DNA from 4 places in the Isoptericola sp. NPDC056134 genome. Region 1 is predicted to be linked to each of the others. Evidence: riboswitches for the same ligand, from Rfam matches in the RefSeq annotation. Region 1 holds a riboswitch; each other region holds the start of a gene.

Region 1 (5,544 bases):
GCGCGCTCTACGGGTACGACCCGCTGCGGGCGCTCGCGGCCCTGCGCCGGGAGCTCCCCCTGCTCGACAGCGCCGGGTTCCTCCGGGCGCTCACCAGGGTGGTCAACCGGCTGCGCGACCAGCACACCCAGCTGTTCGTGGGCGCACCGGGGGCCGAGCCGTACGTCGCGGCGCTGCCGTTCCTCGTGGAGCCGTTCGGCCCGTACACGTCGCCCACGTTCCTGGTCACCAAGACGACGGGCGAGGCGCCCGACCCGGCGTTCGCCCCCGGGGTGCGGCTCACCACCTGGAACGCCGTGCCCTTCACCCGGGCGGTCGACCTGTTCGCCGACACCCTCACCGGGGGCCGGCCGGACGCGCGCCGGGCGCGCGCCCTCGAGACGCTCACCCAGCGGCCGCTCGCCTACCTGCCCCCGCCGGACGAGCTGTGGGTCGACGTCGGCTTCCGGCTCCCCGGGGACCCTGCGGGCGACCCCGACCGCACCGCCCGGTTCGAGTGGCGGGCGATCCGCCCGGGGGCGGCCGCGACCGCCGACGACCGGGTCGCGACCCGGACACGCCGCGGGATCGACGTCGTGGGCGAGACCGCGCGCCGCGCCCGCAAGCTGTTGTTCGCCACCGACCTGTGGGAGGGCGACCGGCAGGGTGTCCAGCCCCGGGCGAAGGGCTCCGGCTGGCTGCGCACCAGCGTGGCCGACGCCCTCGCCGCCCGGCCGGTGACGACCTCGCACGGCACGTTCGGCTACCTGCGGATCTGGACGTTCGACGTGCGCCACCCCGGACGGTTCGTCGACGAGGTCGCCCGGCTCCTTCGCCGGCTGCCCCAGGAGGGTCTCGTCGTCGACCTGCGTTCCAACCCGGGGGGCGTCGTCGACGCGGCCGAGCGGTTGTTCCAGCTCTTCACGGACCGACGCGTCGAGCCCGTGCGGTTCGCGTGCCGCGCGACGCCGGCGATGGCCGACCTCGCCGAGGCCGACGGCAACGGCGCCGACCTCGCCGACTGGGCGGGCTCCCTGCGCGCCGCCCTCGACCTCGGCGAGGAGTTCTCCCAGCACCTGCCGCTCGCGGACCCCGACCTCTGCAACGGCGCGGCCCGCGCCTACCGGGGACCCGTCGTCGCCGTCGTCGACGCCAACACCTACTCGTGCGGCGACCTCTTCGCGGCCGGGATCGTGGACCACGGCATCGGGCGGGTGGTCGCCGTGGGCGCCGCGACCGGCGGGGGTGGCGCGAACGTCTGGACCGGCGACGACGTCCAGTACGCCTACCACGCGGCCCACCGCACGCTCCCGGCGCCGCCGCCCGGGATCGGCTTCGCGCTCGCGGTGCGCCGCATGGTCCGGTCCGGCACGTCCGCGGGCCTCGCGATCGAGGACGTCGGGGTGGCCGGCGAGGAGCGGTACGACATGACCGAGCGTGACGTCGTGGACGGGAACCCCGACCTGCTCGAGCACTGCACCGCGCTCCTCGCCTCCGCGTAGCCGCGCGAGGTCAGGACGCCGGGGCCGCCGTCGTGAACAGTCCGCGGTGCACGATCTCCCGGGCCCGCGTGCCGCGGGCGGCGGCCAGGGACTTGAGGTCGGCGACGTTCTGCTCGAGGACGGCCGACGCCAGCGCCTCGCGGCCCCGACGTCGTACAGCCCCGGCCCTGTCGCGTTCCACCGCCTGCTGGCCGAGTGGCGCGAGGGCGACATGAGCGACGTCCTCGTGCTGTCCGGCGACGGGCCCGGCCCGGCCCGAGCGTGCCGGCGCCGGGCTCGCGGCGTGGCGCGGGTAATCTCGTCCCGTCCCCACCCGCAGGCCTGAGGAGCGACGACCCCGGTGAGACGTTCGTCCCCCAGCATCTCGGACGTCGCGCGCGCCGCCGGTGTCTCGATGGGCACGGTGTCGAACGTCCTCAACGGCACGGTGCGCGTGACCCCGGCGACCCGGGCCCGGGTCGAGGCCGCGATCCGGGAGCTCGGGTTCGTCCGCAACGGCGTCGCGCGGTCGCTGGCGGCCGGCCGGAGCTCGACGCTCGGCTTCGTGATCATCGACCTCGCGAACTCCTACTTCCTGGACATCGCGCGGGGCGCCGAGGAGGAGGCCGGCCGGGCGGGGCTGAACCTGCTGCTGGCGAACTCCGACATGTCGGAGGAGAAGCAGCGCACGTACGTCGATCTGTTCGTCGAGGACCGGGTGGCGGGCATCCTCGTCGCGGCGAACCACGGGTCGACGCACGACCTGCACCGCTCGGCGCCGGGCGTGCCGCTCGTCGTCGTCGACGCGCCGGGCGACCACTCCGACGTCTGCTCCGTGGTGCCGGACAACGAGCTGGGCGGCTACCTCGCCGCGACGCACCTCGTCGAGCAGGGGCGCCGGCGGCTCCTGTTCGCCGGCACGACCGAGCTCGTGCCGGTCCGCGACCGCCTGCTGGGGGTCGAACGTGCCGTCGCCGAGCACCCGGGCGTCGTGCTCGAGGTGGAGCAGACGGGGAACGTCCAGGTCGAGGACGGGCGCCGCGTGGGCGACGACATCGTGCTGCGCGACCCCCGCGAGCGTCCCGACGCCGTCGTCGCGGCGGCGGACCTGCTCGCCGTGGGCGTGCAGCAGTCGCTGCTGCTGTCGTCGTCGCTGCGGGTGCCGGACGACGTCGCGATCATCGGCTACGACGACAACCGCGCCGCGTGGGACTCCGCCGTCCCGCTGTCGACGATTCGGCAGCCGGGGGAGGCCGTCGGCCGGGAGGCGGTGCGGCTCCTGCTGGAGGAGCTGGAGACCGGACCCGAGGCCCACCGGCACCGGCTCGTCACGTGCGAGCCGCGGCTCGTGGTGCGGGCGAGCACCGCCGGAACCTCCTGACGGGTCGGCGGGGTCAGCCGCCCGGCGGGAGCCGGCCGATGAGCACGTCGCGCAGGCCGGTGCGGGACCGCTCCGTGTCGTCGAGGTCGACCGGTCGCAGGCGACGGGGGAGTGCCGCGACGACCAGCGCGTACGCCTCGAGGACCAGCTCCTCCACGAGGTCGGGCGTGATCCCCGGCCCTGGGGCCAGCGAGATCCAGTGGCGCTTGTTCATGTGGTAGCCGGCGGTCACGCTCTCGAGCTCCTGGCGGAGCGCCTCGCCGTCGTCGGGCGTGCACTTGAGCGTCACGAGCGGGGTGCCCGTGACCTCCGTGGTCATGCAGAACACCTTGCCCTGGACCTTGAACACGTCGTGGTCGGGCCCGAAGGGCCAGGTGCGGGTGGCACCGGGGAGGGCGAGCGCGACGGCGGCGGCGAGGTCCTGGTGCTCGGAGGGCCCCATGCCCGCCTCAGCTCTCGCGGGTCGTGCGGAGCACGTCTCCCTCGGCCTTGGCCGCCGTCCAGAAGGTGCGGAGCATCTCCTCGGGGGTGAGCAGCGAGTCCCGCTGCTCGACAGGCTCCGCCTCGCCGGCGATGGCCTTGACCTCGTCGTGGATGCGTTCCATGGAGCTGTCGAGCGACGACGCGACGTCGGCGGCGAGCTTGAGCGAGTCCGTGAGGTGCCGGGGCACGTCGCGCGCGTACTTGTAGTAGATCTTGTGCTCGAGGCTCGCCCAGAAGTCCATGGCGATGGTGCGCAGCTGGATCTCGACGACGACGTGCTCGACCCGGTCGGAGAGGTACACGGGCACCTGGACGATGAGGTGCAAGGACTTGTACCCGTTCGCCTTGGGGTGGGCGATGTAGTCGCGCTCCTCCAGGACGGTGATGTCGGCCTGGTTGGTCAGCATGTCGCGGACCTTGTAGATGTCGGAGACGAAGCTGCAGGTGACGCGGACCCCCGCGACGTCGAACATCTGCTGGCGCACGCCGTCGGGCGTCAGCGGGATGCCCTTGCGGCGGCACTTCGCCACGATCGACTCGAGCGACTTGAGCCGCGAGCCCACGTGCTCCACGGGGTTGTAGTTCTGCATGAGCCGGAACTCGTCGCGCAGGATCGAGATCTTCGTCATGACCTCGTCGATCCCGAACTTGTAGGTGAGGACGAGCCGGCGCAGCTGGTCGACCAGCTCCCGGATCTCGGCGACCGCGGGAGTGTGCTGCTCGGGTCCGTGCCCTGCGTCCTGGCTCACGGGCACCACGGTAGACGGGTTTCCTGACGCTCGATAATCCGATAAAAACGGTCGGAACTGTTCGGTATTCGAGACGGTCGGGAGGAACCGTTGACACCCCCCTTCCGGAGACCTACGTTCCTGCGCACCGGGTCGGACGACCGCGGCGCCCCAGGCGGTGCGGCCGGACGTCCCGGATGGTCACGAGCTCCGACGCGAAGCCCCGGCTCGTCGGACGGCAACCCCCAGCGCGGGCGGGTGCCCCGGGTGAGGACCAGGCCGGCCGTCGCCGACGGCACGGCAACACGCGACCCCCGCCCCGGCGGGGAGCAGGAGAGGACGAGCATGCACCGCGACGCCACCACCGTGCGCCCCCTGTCGTCCCGGCACGTGCCGTCCGCCTCGCCGGTGACCTCGGCGTCCGCCCGGGCGTGGTGTCGACGCCGCTGATCGCGGCCTGATCGTCCGCCGCCCGCGGCGGACGACCCTCCTCGACGGCCCGGCACCTGCCGGGCCCGGCCGCAGACGGCCCCGCCCGCCCGTCCCGGCGGGCCTTCCTCCCCGTGCCCTCCCGACGGCGGCGCGCACCCGCAGGTCCACGACCCGCGCCCGAGTGCGCCCGTCCGCCGCGCCCTGATCGGAGCCGACGTGCCCTACTCCCTGCCCTCGACGTCCACCACCAGCACCCCGTCCCCCCTCGTCGTCGGCGTCGACCTCACGGCGGCCGGCGCCCGCCCCGGCGTGCACCGGGCGCGCGGCATCGTGCAGCCGCGGTCGTTCGACGCCGAGCGCTTCGTCCAGCTCGTGCGCACCGCCGACGGCGGCGGCCTCGACCTCGTCACCCTCGACGAGGGCTTCCTGCTGCACCCGGGCCGGCGGCAGGTGACCGGGCGGCTCGACGCGGCCGTGGCCGCCGCACGGGTGGCACCCCACACCACGCGGGCCGGGCTGGTCGCCGCCGTCGACACCGCGCACGTGGACCCGGCGCACGTCGCCCAGGCCGTCGCCCGCGTCGACCAGGCGAGCTCCGGCCGGGCCGGGTGGCAGGTCGGGCTCCCCACCGGAACCGTCGCCCAGGACGACGCGTGGGCGGAGCAGGCCCGCGACGTCGCGGCACAGGTCGTGCGGCACTGGGACGGGCTCGCGACGTCGGCCGGGCCGAACGCGGGTGACACGGCCGGCGCCGTCGCCGTCGACGACGAGGGGCGCTTCCGCGTGGACCACGACGGCATCCGCTTCGCCGTGCGCCGGCACCGGCCCGCCGAGGGCCGGGCCGCCGACGGGTCCCGGAGCGCCGGGACGCGGCAGGGGCGGCCGCCCGTCGTCGTCTCCGCCCGGAGCGAGGCCGCGCTCGACCTCGCCGCCCGGACGGCGGACGTCGTGCGCGTCGCCGCCACCGCGCCCGCCCGCGCCGTCCGGCTGCGCTCCCGGCTGCGCGACGCTGCCGAGGCCGCGGGCCGCGACCCCGACACGCTGCGCGTGCTCACCGAGG
Region 2 (5,544 bases), on a different contig from region 1:
TGCGGCGCACCTCGTCCAGGAACTTGCGGGTGTGCTCGCGCAGGGCGGCGACGCGCCGCTCGACGATCGCCTCGCGGACGCCGGGGTCGTCGCGCCCCGCCTCGGCGAGGGTGGGACGACGCCGCACGTTGCGGGAGCAGCGGAAGTCGCCGCAGACGAGCGTGCCGATGGTGTCGCCCTTACGGCCGGCGGCACCGCCGCGCTTCGCGACGAAGAGCTGGACGTCGCGGGTCTCGACGACGTCCTCGCACCACGCGCACATGGCGGCGCGGCGCGGGCCGGTGCGCTCGGTGGCGCGCAGGAGGACGCCGACGGGCTCGGCGCCCGGCTCGTCGTCGAGCGTCATGACGACGTACGCGGACAAGGGCTGCTTGCGGTCGCGCCAGCCCAGGTAGTCGAGGCGGTCCCAGTCGACCTCGGCGAGGTCGGGGACGATCATGCGCTGCCGCTCGCTGCGGGTGGCGTTGACGAGGGAGGCGCGGAGCTGCTGCTCGGTGAGCGGAGTCATGGGGGATCGGCTTTCAGGTGAGCGGGGGTGGGCAGGGCGAAGCCCCGCACCGCCTCACCTGCCGGCCCCGACGGGGCTCAGACGGAGGCGGTGCCGGGGCAGGCGGGACTGCCCGAGCAGGCCTGCTGGCCCACCCCGCTCCCTGCGACGCCCGGCATCGCTGTCTCCTCGCTCGTGGGAAAAGTCGTGGTCCGCTCGCGCCCCGAGGGCACGACCGGCCCTTCCATGGTGGCACGGGACCGTCGCCCGGGTCGACGTCTATTGCGTCACCCGGGCGACGGCACCGGTCAGAGGGTCGCGCGGACCTCGCGGGCGGCGGCGACCAGGTGGGCGAGCGCCGGCTCGACCTCCGCGTACCGGCGGGTCTTGAGCCCGCAGTCCGGGTTGACCCACACGAGCGCCGGGTCGATCGCCTTGACGGCGAGCGTCAGCAGCTCGGTGACCTCGTCGGACGACGGCACGCGCGGGGAGTGGATGTCGTAGACGCCCGGCCCGATGCCGCGGGAGTACCCGGCGTCGGCGAGCTCCGGCACGATCTCCATCCGGGAGCGGGCCGCCTCGACCGACGTCACGTCGGCGTCGAGGCCGTCGATCGCGCCGATGACCTCGCCGAACTCCGAGTAGCACAGGTGGGTGTGCACCTGCGTGGCCGGCGCGACGCCCGACGTCGCGAGCCGGAACGACCCGACCGACCAGTCGAGGTAGGCGGGCTGGTCGGCCCGGCGCAGCGGCAGAAGCTCGCGCAGGGCGGGCTCGTCCACCTGCACGATGCCGATGCCCGCCGCCTCGAGGTCCGCGATCTCGTCGCGCAGGGCCAGGCCCACCTGGTTGGCGGTGTCGCCGAGCTGCTGGTCGTCGCGGACGAACGACCACGCGAGGATCGTCACCGGGCCCGTGAGCATGCCCTTGACCGGCTTCGCGGTGAGCGACGCCGTGTACGCGGACCACTCGACCGTGATCGGCGCCGGGCGCTGCACGTCGCCCCAGAGGATCGGCGGGCGCACGCAGCGCGACCCGTACGACTGCACCCAGCCGTTCGCCGTCACCGCGAAGCCGTCGAGCTGCTCGGCGAAGTACTGCACCATGTCGTTGCGCTCGGGCTCGCCGTGCACCAGCACGTCGAGGCCCAGCTCCTCCTGCAGCGTCACGACGCGCCCGATCTCCTCCCGCATCGCGGCGGAGTAGTCGGCGTCGGACAGCTCGCCCTTCGTCCACGCGGCGCGGGCCTTGCGGATCTCCGGGGTCTGCGGGAACGAGCCGATCGTCGTCGTGGGCAGCGGGGGCAGGTCGAGCCGCGCGGCCTGCGCGGCAGCGCGCTCCGTGTACGGGCCACGGGCGAAGTCGGCGTCGGTGAGCGCCGCGGCCCGGTCGCGCACCGCGGGCACGACGACGCCCTCCGCCGTCGCGCGCGAGGCCACGGCCGCGGACGACGCGGCGAGCGCGTCCGCGACGGACTCCCGCCCGTCGGCGAGGGCACGGGCCAGGGTCGCGACCTCGCCCACCTTCTGGTCGGCGAACGCGAGCCAGTCGCGCAGGCGCGGGTCGAGCGTGGTGCCCGCCGCCTGCTGGTCGAAGACCTCGTCCTCGACGTCGTGCGGCACGTGCAGCAGCGACGTCGACGTGCCGACGGCGAGGGCCCCGGCGCCGAGGCCCCGCAGCGACTCGACGACGTCGAGCTTGGCGGCCAGGTCGGCCCGCCAGACGTTGTGCCCGTCGACCACGCCGGCGACGAGGGTCTTGTCCTCGAGACCCGGGACCGGGCCGGCGGGCACGGCGCCCTTGACCAGGTCGATCGCGATCGCGTCGACGTCGGTGCCCGCGAGCACGGCGAGTCCGTCGTCGCCGAGCCCGCCGAACGGCGCCGTCAACAGGATCGCGGGCCGCACGCCCGCCGAGTCCTCGGAGGCGGTGTCGTCGGTGGCCGTCGCGAGGTCGGTCGCCAGGGTGCGGTACGCCGAGGCGATCGCCGCGTGCAGGCGCTCCGCCGGCACGTCGAGGGAGTCCGTGACGAGCGCGGGTTCGTCGAGCTGCACCCACGGCACGCCGACGGCGGCCAGCGCGCGGAGCAGGTCGGCGTACGCGGCGACGACGTCGTCGAGCCGGTCGAGCGGGTGGAAGCCCTCGCCCGCCTCGTCGGCCGCCTTCGACAGCGCGAGGAACGTCACCGGGCCCACGAGCACCGGGCGCGTCGTGACGCCGGCCTCCTTGGCCTCGGCGTACTCGCGCACGATGCGGTGGTCGGCGAACGAGACCGGCGTCGTCTCGCTGATCTCCGGCACGAGGTAGTGGTAGTTGGTGTCGAACCACTTGGTCATCTCGAGCGGGGCGTCCTCGCCGCGGCCGCGGGCCACGGTGAAGTAGCCGTCGAGCTCGAGCGAGCCGTCCTCGTCGTCGAGCAGGTCGCGGAACCGCTCGGGGACGGCGCCCAGCAGCGCGACGACGTCGAGCACCTGGTCGTAGTAGGAGAACGCGCCGGGCACGGAGCCGTCGTCGGGGTTGAGGCCGAGGTCGACGAGGCGGCGGGCCGTCTCGCGGCGCAGCGCGCCGGCCGCGACCTCCAGGTCGACGGCGTCGGTGCGCCCGGCCCAGAACGACTCGACGGCCTTCTTGAGCTCGCGGCGGCGCCCGATGCGCGGGTAGCCGAGGATCGTGCCACCGGGAAATGCCGTGGCGGGGGTGGGGCGTGTCGATGTGGTGGACATGAGCACTCCAGAGTTCGGGCTCCGCGCGTCAGACGGCGGGAGCCTGGGTCGGGATGCTCGGTACCCACGGCCTTCTGGCCAGGTCCGCGCCGTCCGACGTGGCGTCGGCCGGCGCCGGTCCGCCGAGGTGGACACCCTCGAGCAGGTCCAGAGCGGGACGGTACTTGTTGAACGTGTACACGTGGATGCCGGGTGCGCCCGCGTCGAGCACGCGCTGGGCGAGCTCCACGGCACGCGCGGTCCCGTAGGCGTGCTGGGCCTCCGGGTCCGGCAGGGCGTCGAGCGCGTCCAGCAGGTGCCGGGGCGCGCGGACGCCGGTGAGCTCCTCGACGCGACGGAGCCGGCGCGGCTCGGTCGTGGGCAGCTGCCCGGCGAGGATCGGGATCGTCACCCCGGCCGCGCGGGCCTCGGCGACGAAGTCGGTGTAGGAGTCGGCCTCGTAGAACAGCTGCGTGATGGCGAAGCTCGCCCCCGCGTCCTGCTTCTCCTTGAGGCGCCGGACCTCCTGGGCCCGGGTGGTGCCGGCCTGCACGTTGCCGTCGACGAACGTCGCGACGGCGATCGTCATCGGGCGCGCGGCGCCGCGCAGCGCGGCCCCGGGGTCGGTCGCGCAGCGCCGCGCCTCGACCTCGCGCAGCAGGTGCACGAGCTCGATCGAGGACGCGACGCCGTCGGCGGGCGGCTCCCAGTCCGGCTGGTCCTTCGGCGGGTCGCCCCGCAGGGCGAGGAACGCGCGGGTGCCGGCGTCGAGGAAGTCGTCGATGACGGCGGAGACGTCCTCGCGGTGCGCGCCCACGCAGGTCAGGTGGGCCACGGGCAGGACGGGCGTGCCCGCGAGCAGGGTGGACACGACCTGGCGTGCGGTCGCCCGGTCACCGCCGCCGGCGCCGTACGTCACGGACACGAAGTCCGGTCGTGCGGCCACGAGCCGGCGCGCCGTCTCCCAGAACTTGGGGGCGGCGTCCGGCCGGCGCGGCGGCATGAGCTCGAACGAGACCGTCGGGCGTGCCGGCAACGCCGGCTGAGCTGCCGGGGTGGGCGAAAGGGATGCCTCTGCGACCATGCGTCACTCCATCGATCCTGGCGTGAGCACCTTCGTCCTCGGGAGGCTTCCGTCGGAGAACGGGTTGCTGCGGCGTCGTCGAGCCAGGACTCTCGGCCGCTCTGGATGGCTTGTCACGCGATCGTACGCAGCATCCGCGATACGGGCGAGGATGAGACCGCCTGGTGAGACGATCGCCGATGCAGATCGGGCGGGAACGCCCTGGTCAGGGCACCAGCACGACCTTGCCGCCCGCGCGGCCCGTCTCGACGAGCGCGTGGGCGCTCGGCGCGTCGGCCAGCGGCAGCACCGCGCCGACGGTGGTCACGAGGTCGCCGCGGGCCAGGGCGTCGACGGCCTCGGCGAGCTCGCCGGCGTCGCGCTCGGACCGCCAGCTGGCCTCGACGCCGAGGTCCGCCGCGGCGTCGTCGGCGATGGTGACGATGCGCTCGGTGCCGCCGCGCAGGGCGATCGAGTCGGGCAGCACGCCCGCGCCGGTGGTGTCGAGGACGGCGTCCACGCCGTCGGGGGCGAGGGCGCGGACCCGCTCCACGAGCCCCGCGCCGTAGGTGGTGGGCGTCGCGCCGAGGGCGGCGACGCGCTCCTGGTTCCGCGGCGACGCCGTGCCGATCACGCGGGCGCCGCGACGCACGGCGAGCTGGACGGCCAGCTCGCCCACCGACCCCGAGGCGCCGTGCACGAGCAGGGTCTCCCCGGGCCGGACGTCGAGGAGGCGCAGCACGCGGGTCGCGGTCTCGGCCGCGACGGGGACGGTGACGGCGTCGGTCGCGGCGAGCCCGTCGGGCACGCGCGCGAAGACCGACGTGAGGGCGAGCTCCGCGTACCCGCCGCCGACGGCGAACCCGACCACGCGGTCGCCGGGCGCGACGCCGGCCACGCCGTCCCCGACCTGGTCGACGACTCCCGCCACCTCCAGCCCGGGCACGACGGCCGACGTCGGCGCCGGGCCGCCGGTCGCCCCGGCACGCGACTTCACGTCCCAGCCGTTGACGGCGGCCGCCTCGACACGCACGCGCACCTGGCCGGGCCCGGCCTGCGGGTCGGGGACGTCGGCGAGGTGCAGCGCCTCGGGGCCGCCGTGGGTCTCGAACACGATCGCGCGCACGTCTCCTCCTCAGGCAGTAGCGGAACACGGTACCGAGGTCCTCGTGCCCCGGGCCGAGATCAGGCGAGCACCGGTGCGGCGTCGGCGTCGGTCGGGCCCGTGACGTCGCCGGGCGCGCTCATGAGCCATTCGGTGGCGAAGAGGACCTTGTCGGTGAGGCCGAGGA
Region 3 (3,831 bases), on a different contig from region 1:
GGGCGAGGCGAGGTGCCCCGACGAGCTCGGCCGGCGTGAGGCCTGTCGCGGCGGCTGCCGCAGGGTGGGCGCCCGCGCCGTCGACGTCGAGCCCGACGACGAAGGGGGTGGTGAGGTCGGTCATGTGTCGCTGTCCCGTCAGATCGCGGACTCGTCGCCGAGCCGGTGGTAGGTGCGGTCGAGGTAGACCAGGGGCGAGGTCCCGTCCGACCCGGACTGCAGCGCGCGCAGCGAGACCAGGTAGCTGTCGCCGACCGGGGTGCGCTGCAGCACGCGGGCGCGCACCCAGGAGACGGCTCCGTCGATGACGGGCTCGCCCGAGGGCAGCGCCGTCCAGCCGCCCCCCGCGAAGCGGTCGATGCCGCTGGTGGCGAAGCGGGCGGAGAGGTCGTCCTGATGGTCGGCGAGGAAGCTGATCGCGAGCGTGCTGGCCGCCGAGACGGCGGGCCAGGACGACGACGTGGACGCCAGCGAGAACGCGAGCAGGGGCGGCGCGGCGGACACGGAGATCACGGACGTGGCGGTGAACCCGACGGGGCGGCCCGCGTGCTCGAGCGCGACGACGGCCACGCCGGCCGGGTGCTGGCGGAACACCGTCTTGAACTCGTCCGGGGACAGCTGGGGCTCGTCCTGCTGGGCCAGGAGCTCCTCGATCTCGGACAGGGCGGACAGGTCGGTGCGCTGGTGGGCGTGTTCCGTGGTCACAGGGCGGCTCCCGTCAGCTCGGCGGTCGAGGGGGTGGTCGAGGGGGTGGTGGTCGTGGCCGACGGGACGGGGACGCCGGCGGCCCGGCGCAACGGCGTCGCCCAGCGGGCGAACCAGGGGTCCAGCGCCTCGCCGAGCTCCGGCAGCTGGGCCTCGGTGAGGGTCAGCGTGCGGGTGGGCACGACCGCGCCCAGCTCCACGAGCACGGGTCGGAGGTGTGCCTCGCCGGCGAGGGCGTGCGCCGGGTTGCCGGACACGACGAGCGGCACGACGACGACGCCCGCCAGGCCGTCGGGCCCGTAGAGGTCGAGGAACGCCTTGAGGAGGCCCGTGTAGGAGGCCTTGTAGACGGGGGTCGCGACGACGGCGACCGTGGCGCGCGCCAGGCGCTCCTTCGCCGCGTCGGCGGCCGGGTGCGCGGCCGTGAGGATCTCGCCCGCGAACGCCGCGAGCTCGATCGTCGCCACGTCCGCGGTGCCGAGCAGCTCGGCGACGCGGCTGGCGGCGGCCTCCGCCGCGGTCACGGTGCGCGAGCCCGCGCGCGGGTTGCCGGAGACCACCACCACGGAGGGGGTGGCGGGGCGGGTGTTCTCGGTCATGGGTCGTCCCTCGCAGTCCGTCGATCACGCTTGCCGCACGGCGTCTCGACCCGCGGGGACGGGCCGGCCGGCGGCCAGGTCATCTCCCGGAGCACCCCGCCGTGACATGGGGGTTGCTGCCCAGCCAGCCGGGGCTTCGCGCTGGGGCTCGTGACCTGCGCGGAGGTATAGCAGCCGGTCGGACGAACGCCAGGGCCGTCCGGAGACTTCTCACCATCCGGACACGTGGACGCACCGGAGCCTCCGGCCGGGGGGACGGCCGGAGGCTCCGGGGTGGTGCGAGGGCGCCTGTCTCGTCAGGCCTCCAGGCGAAGGCGCGCGCCGAGCGCGACGGCCGCGACGACGGCGGCGCCCGCGACCAGGACGACGTCCTTGAGCACGTACTGGCCCAGCAGGGTCATGCCGTGCCCGAACAGCTCGTCGCCGAACAGCGCGACGGGGGACAGGATGCCGACCATCGCGACGGCGAGGACGACCAGCCCGACCCGCAGCAGGCGGCCGGAGACCAGGGTGAGCCCGATGAAGGTCTCCATGACGGCGACCAGGACGACGGCGGTCGTGGCGGGGACGAGCCCGAGCGTGAGCGTCTCGACGGTGCGGCCCGCGATCTCCTCGGCGGGGCTGGCGCCGGGGAAGAACTTCAGGACGCCGAAGCCGAGGAACACGAGCCCGAGCGCGACCCGCAGAGCCGGGACGGACCACCGGGTGAGGAACCGGGCGAGGGCGGTGACGGCGACGTCGAGCCGCAGCGCCACCTGCTCGGCCAGCGCGTTCGGGAGCCGACGGGCGGCGGGGGCGCTCGGTGCGCGGGTGCCGGCGGTCGTGCGGTGGGTCGGGGTGGAGACGGACATGGTGGTGCTCTCTTCCAGGGGGAGGTGCGACCCGGGGGTGGTCGCCCTGGGAGAGAGCGGCCCACGGGGCCGGGAATGCGTGCGCCCCCGGTTTTCGCCCGGTCCTCACCCGCTCGACGACGCGCCCGGCACCGCCTACGGTGCCGGCATGGACCACGAGCCGATGCGACGGGTCGCCGAGTTCCGTGCGGCGTTCGACCTCGAGGTCGAGACCGCCCGACCGGGTCTGGCGGAGCACCGCCGGGCGCTGCTGGCAGAGGAGTCCGGGGAGGCGGCCGAGGCGCTCGCGGACCTCGCGACGGCGCTGGCCGAGGGCGGCGACGTCGCCGCCGCGCACCGGGCCGTGGCGAAGGAGCTGGCCGACGTCCTCTACGTCACGTACGGCGCCGCCGACGCGCTGGGGATCGACCTTCCGGCGGTGTTCGTCGAGGTCCACCGCTCGAACATGAGCAAGGTGGACGCCGACGGCTGCGTGCTGCGGCGGGCGGACGGCAAGGTGCTGAAGGGGTCGGGATACAGCCCGCCGGACCTCGGCGCGCTGGTCTCCCCGCCGACGGGCCCCGCGTAGGTTTCCGCACGACGGTCCCCGCGCGGACGTCCCCGCGCGGCGCGGACCCCGCGCCGTGGCGCAGACTCGGGGCATGGGCGCGCGCCGCTTCCGCTGGGTGCTGCACATCGACCTCGACCAGTTCCTGGCCGCGGTCGAGGTGCTGCGGCGCCCGGAGCTCGCGGGCAGGCCGGTGATCGTCGGTGGGCGCGGCGACCCGACGGAGCGGGCGGTGGTCTCCACCGCGTCGTACGAGGCGCGGGCGTACGGCGTCCGGTCGGGGATGCCGCTGCGCGTGGCGGCCCGCAAGGTCCCGGACGCGGTGATCCTGCCGGTCGACCACCCGGTGTACGAGGCGGCCTCCGCGCAGGTGATGGGGGCGCTGCGCGGGCTGGGCACGGTGGTCGAGGTCCTCGGCTGGGACGAGGCGTTCCTCGGGTACGACGGCGAGGCCCCGGAGGCGTTCGCGCACGACGCGCAGCGGGCGGTGCTCGACGCGACCGACCTGCGCTGCTCGGTCGGCATCGGCGACACCAAGGTCCGCGCGAAGATCGCGACGGGGTTCGGCAAGCCGGCGGGTGTCTACCGGCTCACCGCGGAGAACTGGTTCGAGGTGATGGGGGAGCGTCCGACCTCCGACCTGTGGGGCGTGGGCCCCCGGGTGTCGAAGCGGCTCGCGGCGCACGGCATCGACACCGTCGCGCAGCTCGCCGCCGCGGACGACGCCGTCCTGGTCGGTGAGCTCGGGCCGCGGATGGGCGCCTGGTACGGGGAGCTGGGGCGCGGGGAGGGCTCCGCCGTCGTCGACGACACCCCGTGGGTGGCCCGCGGGCACAGCCGGGAGACCACCTACCAGCGCAACCTCACGACGACCGACCAGGTCACGGCGGCGTTGCGGGAGCTCGCCGCGCAGGCGCACGCGGACACCGAGGCCGAGGGCCGGGCGGTGTTCCGGGTGGGCCTGAAGGTGCGCTACGCGCCGTTCTTCACGCGGACGCTCTCGCGGAAGCTCCCGGCACCGACGCGCTCCCTCGAGGAGGTGACCGCCGCGGTGCTCGACCTCGGGGGGGGGGGGGGGGGGGGGGGGGGGGGGGGGGTGGTGTGGGGTCATGCCGCGAGGGGGGGGTGC
Region 4 (5,544 bases), on a different contig from region 1:
CTGTCCCTGGAACCCGACCCGACGTACGGCCCCGCGTTCCGCACCCTGTGGATGGCGGGCGCGTCCGCGGTGCCGATCGACGACCCCGCACGCCTCGACCGCCTCGAGCCGCTCACCCGGTGGCTCGTCGGCCGCGGCCGCCAGGTGCCCGCCCGCGAGCTCGCCGAGGCGTTGCGCGCCCTCACCGCCTTCGAGCGCCGGCTGGTCGCGCAGGTGTCGCGGTTCGACGCCGTCGTCACCCCCGCCCTCGCGATGACGCCCCGCCCGCTCGGCTGGTTCGACCCCGAGGACCCCGAGCGCAACTTCGAGCAGCAGTGCCAGTACACGCCGTGGACGTCGATGCTCAACGTGGCCGGCCTGCCCGCGATCACCGTGCCCACGCGGTGGACCGACGACGGGCTGCCGATGGGCGTGCAGCTGATCGGGCGGCCGGGCGGGGAGACGACGCTCCTCGCCCTCGCCGCACAGCTCGAGGACCGGCTGCTCTGGGCGGACCGGCACCCGCCGGCCTGGTGATCAGGCGGGAACCCGCTCCGCCGTCGCGCCGTCGAGGGGCGGGTAGCTCTCGCCGCCCACCCGCTCCGCCGCCGCGATGTACCCGGCCAGGGCCGAGCGCGAGCGGGCGAGCCTCGCCATCTGGTCCTCCAGGCGCCGCAGGCGGGAGCGCATCGCGGTCAGGAGCTCGACACAGCCGGGCAGCTGCGGCTCCTCGCCGACCGCGCACGGCAGCACGGAGGCGATGTCCTCGGACGACAGGCCCGCGTCGAGCAGGTGCCGGATCTGCCGCACCCGCAGCACGGCCCCCTCGTCGAACTCGCGGTAGCCGTTCGAGCGCCGGGCGACGTCCAGCAGGCCCTGGGCCTCGTAGTAGCGCAGCTGGTGCGTCCGCACGCCCGTGCGGCGGCTCAGCTCCCCGATCCGCATCCCGCTCCCCCTTGACCTTCACACCGGTATGAACGTCGACGATGCTGCCATGGTCACCAGAACCCACAAGCCGTCGTCCCCCGCCCCCGTCTCCGTCGTCGGTCTCGGCCTCATGGGCCGCGCGCTCGCCGGCGCGTTCCTCAGGGCCGGGCACCCCACCACCGTGTGGAACCGCACCCCCGCCAAGGCCGACGCGCTGGTGGCGGACGGCGCGCACCTGGCGCCCTCGGCGGCCGCGGCGCTCCGCCCCGACGGCCTGACGGTCGTCTGCCTCACCGACGACGACGCCGTGCGCGAGCTGATCGGCCAGGACGGTGTCGACGTCGCCGGCGCCACGCTGGTCAACCTCACGTCCGGCAGCTCCTCGCAGGCCAGGGAGACCGCCCGGTGGACCGCCCGACGCGGCGCGCGATACCTCGACGGCGCGATCATGGCCGTGCCCTCCGCGATCGGGACGGCGGACGCGGTCGTCCTGCACAGCGGGCCCCGGACCGACTTCGACGCGCACGCGGCCACGCTCGCGGCGCTCGGCACCGTCACCCACCTCGGCGAGGACCCCGGGCTGGCGTCCCTCTACGACGCGGCCGGCCTCACGATGATGTGGAGCGTCCTCGACGCGTGGCTGCACGGCACCGCCATGCTCCGGACGGCCGGGGTGGACGCCGCCGCCTTCGCGCCGTTCGCCCGGCAGATCGCGGAGGGCGTGGCCGCGTGGCTGCCCGGTTACGCGGAGCAGGTCGACCGCGGCCGGTTCCCGGCCGAGGCCTCGGCCCTCGAGACGGACGCGCGTGCGATGGCGCACCTCGTCGAGGAGAGCGAGGCGCTGGGCGTGAGCACCGAGCTGCCGAGACTGCTCAAGGCCGTGGCCGACCGTGGCGTCGCCGCGGGCCACGGTCACGAGCAGTACCCGGTGCTGATCGAGGAGTTCGGCCGCCCGACGCCCTGACCTGCCGGTCGCCGGCCGGAGGACCACGGCCTGAGACGTCGGCGTGCGAGCCGGCGGGCACGCGCCTACGGTCGGTCTTCGAGGTCGTTCGTCTGACGGAAGGAGCCCCGATGGGACTGGGAGACAAGGCCAAGCACCTGGCGGAAGAGGCCGAAGGCAAGGCCAAGGAGGCCACGGGCAAGCTCACCGACGACGAGAGCAAAGAGGCCGAGGGCAAGGCCCAGCAGGCCAGCGCGAACCTCAAGCAGGCGGGCGACGACGTCAAGGACGCGTTCAAGGGCTGACCCGCTGACACGACGGGGCGCCACCGCACGGTGGCGCCCCGTCGTCATGTCCGCCCGGGGCGGGACCGACGGCTCAGAGGTCGTCGGGCAGGCAGCCGAAGGCCTCGTCGGCGCCCAGCGCGGCGGTGGCGAGCAGCCCCTCGAGGCCGGAGCCCTCGGGCACGGGGCGAGGGTCGTCGACGACGACCCACAGCCCGTCCACGACGTCGTACCGCGCCTGCGGCCCCTCGGTCACGAGCGAGCGGACGGCGGCGACGAGCCGCTCGACCTCCTCGCCCGCCGTGCCGAGGCCCACCGACGCGCGGACGGCCCCGGCATCGAACCCGAGGCGGCCGAGCAGCGGGTGGGCGCAGAACCGGCCGTCGCGCACCCCGATGCCGTGCTCGGCGGACAGGTACGCGGCGACGAGGCCCGGGTCGTACCCGGAGACCGTGAACGTCACGACCCCCACCGGGTCGACGGCGTCGTCCCACACGTGCACGACCTCGACGCGCTCGACCTCGCCCAGCCCGTCCACGAGGCGGCGCCGCAGGGCGTCCTCGTGCTCGCCGGCGACCCACGGGTCGAGCGCGGCGAGCTCGTCGCACGCGGCCGCGAGCGCCACCGCGCCCACGACGTTGGGCGAGCCGGCCTCGTGCCGGGCGGGGCCCTCGTGCCACTCGGTGGTGGTGGTGCGGACCCGGCGCACGGCGCCGCCGCCGGCGAGGTACGGGGTGCCGGCGTCGAGCCAGTCGCGGCGTCCGACCAGGGCGCCCGCCCCGAAGGGCGCGTACGTCTTGTGGCCCGAGAAGGCGACGTAGTCGACGCCCGTCTCCGCGAGCGAGAAGCGGCGGTGCGGCACCAGCTGGGCGCCGTCGAGCACGACGCGCGCGCCCGCGCCGTGCGCCGCGGCGACGACGTCGGCCACGGGCAGCGCCTCGCCGGTCACGTTCGACGCGCCGGTGAGCGCCAGCAGGGCGTAGGGGCGGCCCGCCGCGGCGGCGGAGCTCAGCTCCTCCTCGATCTCCGCGAGGGTGGCGGACACGGACGGCCCGCCGGTGACGACGGTCGCGTCGGTGACGCGCTGCCAGGGCAGCAGGTTGGCGTGGTGCTCGATGTCGAGCACGAGGACGCGGCCCGGCTCGCCGGTGGCCGGGTCGGCGGGCACGCAGCCCGCGAGCAGGTTGAGCGAGTCCGTGGTGTTGCGGGTGACGATCGTGAGGTCGTCCTCGCGGGCGCCGACGAACGCGCCGATCGTGCGGCGCGCCGTCTCGTACAGGGCGGTCGAGACCTGGGACAGGTAGCCGGCGCCGCGGTGCACGCTGGCGTACAGCGGCAGCACGCGCGCGACCCGGTCCGCCACGGACTGCAGGGCCGGCGCCGACGCCGCGACGTCGAGGTTGGCGTACGGCACCTGGCGGCCGTCGACGAGCGGCACGAGCGTGTCGCCGCCGACGACGGGCAGCACGGGGGCGACGTCGTGCACGGCGGCGGCGCGCGCGGCGGGCACCGCAGGCGCAGTGGTGAGCGTGGTCATGCGTGGTCCTCCTCGGTCGTGCCGGGGAGGTGGCTCCCCGCGCTTGCCCGCACGCCGGACGGCGCGGGGCCAGGTCGTCACCCGGGGCACCCCGCCGCGAGAGGAGGGTTGCCGGCCAGCGAGCCGGGGCTTCGCGCTGGCGCTCTTGACCTGCCGCCCATCGTGCGTGCGCGGCACCTCGCGGTCAAGCGGATCCGGCGTCCTTCTCACGATGCGGTCGAGGGTGGCCACCTCGGGTTCGGCGTCGCCGGCGCGCGACCCGGGGGACGCGCGGCGTTCGCGTCGCGAGACGGGGTGACCAGCACGCGGACGGCGGGCGTACGATCGCCACGACCATCCCGAGCGGCCGAGTGACGTGGCACGTCGACGCCGCAGCAACCCGCGGGCCGGTCGTCGGCGACGGCGGCCGTACCGGACGAGGGTGCTACCGCCACGACCGATGGGAGGACTGCGATGAGCACCCAGATCGATCCCCGCCCCGCCGAGGGCTACGCCGGCGACCTCACCCCGCAGCAGGCGTGGGACCTGCTCGCCGGCGACCCCGACGCCGTCCTCGTGGACGTGCGCACCGAGGGCGAGTGGCGCGCGATCGGCGTGCCGGACACCGCCACTGCCGGCAAGGCCCCCCTCTTCGTCGAGTGGGTGCAGGCGGGCGGTCGCCCCAACGCCGGCTTCCTCGCCGAGCTGGCCGCCGCGGGCGTGACCGCCGACAGCCCGATCGTCTTCCTGTGCCGCTCCGGTCAGCGCTCGATCGGCGCGGCGCGCCTCGCGACGGCGTCCGGCCTGGGCCCGGCGTACAACGTGCTCGAGGGCTTCGAGGGCGGCCCCGGCTTCGACGGCGTCCGCGACCGCGAGGGCTGGAAGGTGCGCGGCCTGCCCTGGGGCGCGTACGACGACGCCGCGACGCAGGCAGCCCGGCAGCAGGCCTCGGAGCAGGCCCGATGAGCGACGCGCAGGTCCCCACCGGCCCCGGCGCCGACCCCACGACCTTCGGCGGCTCGCGCCCGCTGCCCGCCTCGGTCCGGCCCGCGACCCTCGCCGTGCGGGGCGGGCACCGCCGCTCGGACTTCCAGGAGATGTCCGAGGGCCTGTTCCTCACCCAGGGGTACACCTACGGCTCGGCCGCGGACGCCGAGGCGGCGTTCGCCGGCGAGCGGTCCCAGTTCCTGTACTCGCGGTACGGCAACCCCACGGTGCACACGTTCGAGGAGCGGCTGCGCCTCATCGAGGGCGCCGAGGCCTGCTACGCCACGGCGTCGGGCATGTCGGCGGTGTTCAACACCCTCGCCGCGCTGGTCTCCAGCGGTTCGCGCATCGTGTCGGCGCGGGCCCTGTTCGGGTCCACCAACGTCATCTACGACGAGATCCTCGCCAAGTGGGGGGTGGACGTCGACCTGGTCGACGGGCACGTCACCTCGCAGTGGGAGGAGGCCCTGGCCACGCCGGCCGACGTCGTGTTCTTCGAGTCGCCGTCCAACCCCATGCAGGACCTCGTGGACGTGCGGCGGGTGGCGGAGCTCGCGCACGCCGCCGGTGCGGTCGTCGTCGTGGACAACGTGTTCGCGACGCCCGTGCTGCAGAAGCCGCTCGAGCTCGGCGCCGACGTCGTCGTGTACTCGGCCACCAAGCACATCGACGGGCAGGGTCGCGTGCTCGGCGGCGCGATCCTCGGCTCGGAGGAGTTCCTCGCCGGGCCGGTGCAGACGTTCGTGCGCAACACGGGCCCGTCGCTGAGCCCGTTCAACGCGTGGGTGCTGCTCAAGGGCCTGGAGACGCTCGACGTGCGCGTGCGCGCCCAGAACGCGGCGGCCCTGGAGGTCGCGACCGCGCTCGAGGCGCTCGACGGCGTGACCGGGGTGCGCTACCCGTTCCTG

What was found. A riboswitch is a leader RNA that binds a small molecule or an ion and turns the genes downstream of it on or off. The one in region 1 is predicted to bind S-adenosylmethionine.
Region 2: another riboswitch for S-adenosylmethionine. It lies ahead of ACFCZN_RS02155 (methylenetetrahydrofolate reductase); the one in region 1 lies ahead of ACFCZN_RS06580 (LLM class flavin-dependent oxidoreductase).
Region 3: another riboswitch for S-adenosylmethionine. It lies ahead of ACFCZN_RS10415 (NADPH-dependent FMN reductase); the one in region 1 lies ahead of ACFCZN_RS06580 (LLM class flavin-dependent oxidoreductase).
Region 4: another riboswitch for S-adenosylmethionine. It lies ahead of ACFCZN_RS07845 (aminotransferase class V-fold PLP-dependent enzyme); the one in region 1 lies ahead of ACFCZN_RS06580 (LLM class flavin-dependent oxidoreductase).

Annotation. Positions count from the first base shown of each region.
Region 1 is NZ_JBHJVM010000005.1:33,453-38,996, reverse strand. Features, by position in the region: gene ACFCZN_RS06605 (S41 family peptidase) at 1-1,481, shown strand, start outside; gene ACFCZN_RS06600 (hypothetical protein) at 1,492-1,662, opposite strand; gene ACFCZN_RS06595 (LacI family DNA-binding transcriptional regulator) at 1,822-2,841, shown strand; gene ACFCZN_RS06590 (MmcQ/YjbR family DNA-binding protein) at 2,855-3,283, opposite strand; gene ACFCZN_RS06585 (GTP pyrophosphokinase family protein) at 3,291-4,073, opposite strand; SAM riboswitch class IV at 4,252-4,365, shown strand; gene ACFCZN_RS06580 (LLM class flavin-dependent oxidoreductase) at 4,701-5,544, shown strand, end outside.
Region 2 is NZ_JBHJVM010000001.1:488,077-493,620, forward strand. Features, by position in the region: gene ACFCZN_RS02145 (FBP domain-containing protein) at 1-508, opposite strand, end outside; gene metE (5-methyltetrahydropteroyltriglutamate--homocysteine S-methyltransferase) at 796-3,210, opposite strand; gene ACFCZN_RS02155 (methylenetetrahydrofolate reductase) at 3,239-4,273, opposite strand; SAM riboswitch class I at 4,279-4,385, opposite strand; gene ACFCZN_RS02160 (NADP-dependent oxidoreductase) at 4,479-5,378, opposite strand; gene ACFCZN_RS02165 (hypothetical protein) at 5,438-5,544, opposite strand, start outside.
Region 3 is NZ_JBHJVM010000009.1:348-4,178, forward strand. Features, by position in the region: partial or broken gene ACFCZN_RS10405 (hypothetical protein) at 1-124, opposite strand, end outside; gene ACFCZN_RS10410 (flavin reductase family protein) at 139-672, opposite strand; gene ACFCZN_RS10415 (NADPH-dependent FMN reductase) at 702-1,304, opposite strand; SAM riboswitch class IV at 1,326-1,460, opposite strand; gene ACFCZN_RS10420 (DoxX family protein) at 1,601-2,155, opposite strand; gene ACFCZN_RS10425 (MazG nucleotide pyrophosphohydrolase domain-containing protein) at 2,304-2,723, shown strand; partial or broken gene ACFCZN_RS10430 (DNA polymerase IV) at 2,797-3,831, shown strand, end outside.
Region 4 is NZ_JBHJVM010000006.1:33,210-38,753, reverse strand. Features, by position in the region: gene ACFCZN_RS07865 (amidase) at 1-516, shown strand, start outside; gene ACFCZN_RS07860 (MerR family transcriptional regulator) at 517-924, opposite strand; gene ACFCZN_RS07855 (NAD(P)-dependent oxidoreductase) at 974-1,870, shown strand; gene ACFCZN_RS07850 (CsbD family protein) at 1,981-2,154, shown strand; gene ACFCZN_RS07845 (aminotransferase class V-fold PLP-dependent enzyme) at 2,228-3,670, opposite strand; SAM riboswitch class IV at 3,705-3,821, opposite strand; gene ACFCZN_RS07840 (rhodanese-like domain-containing protein) at 4,124-4,615, shown strand; gene ACFCZN_RS07835 (O-succinylhomoserine sulfhydrylase) at 4,612-5,544, shown strand, end outside.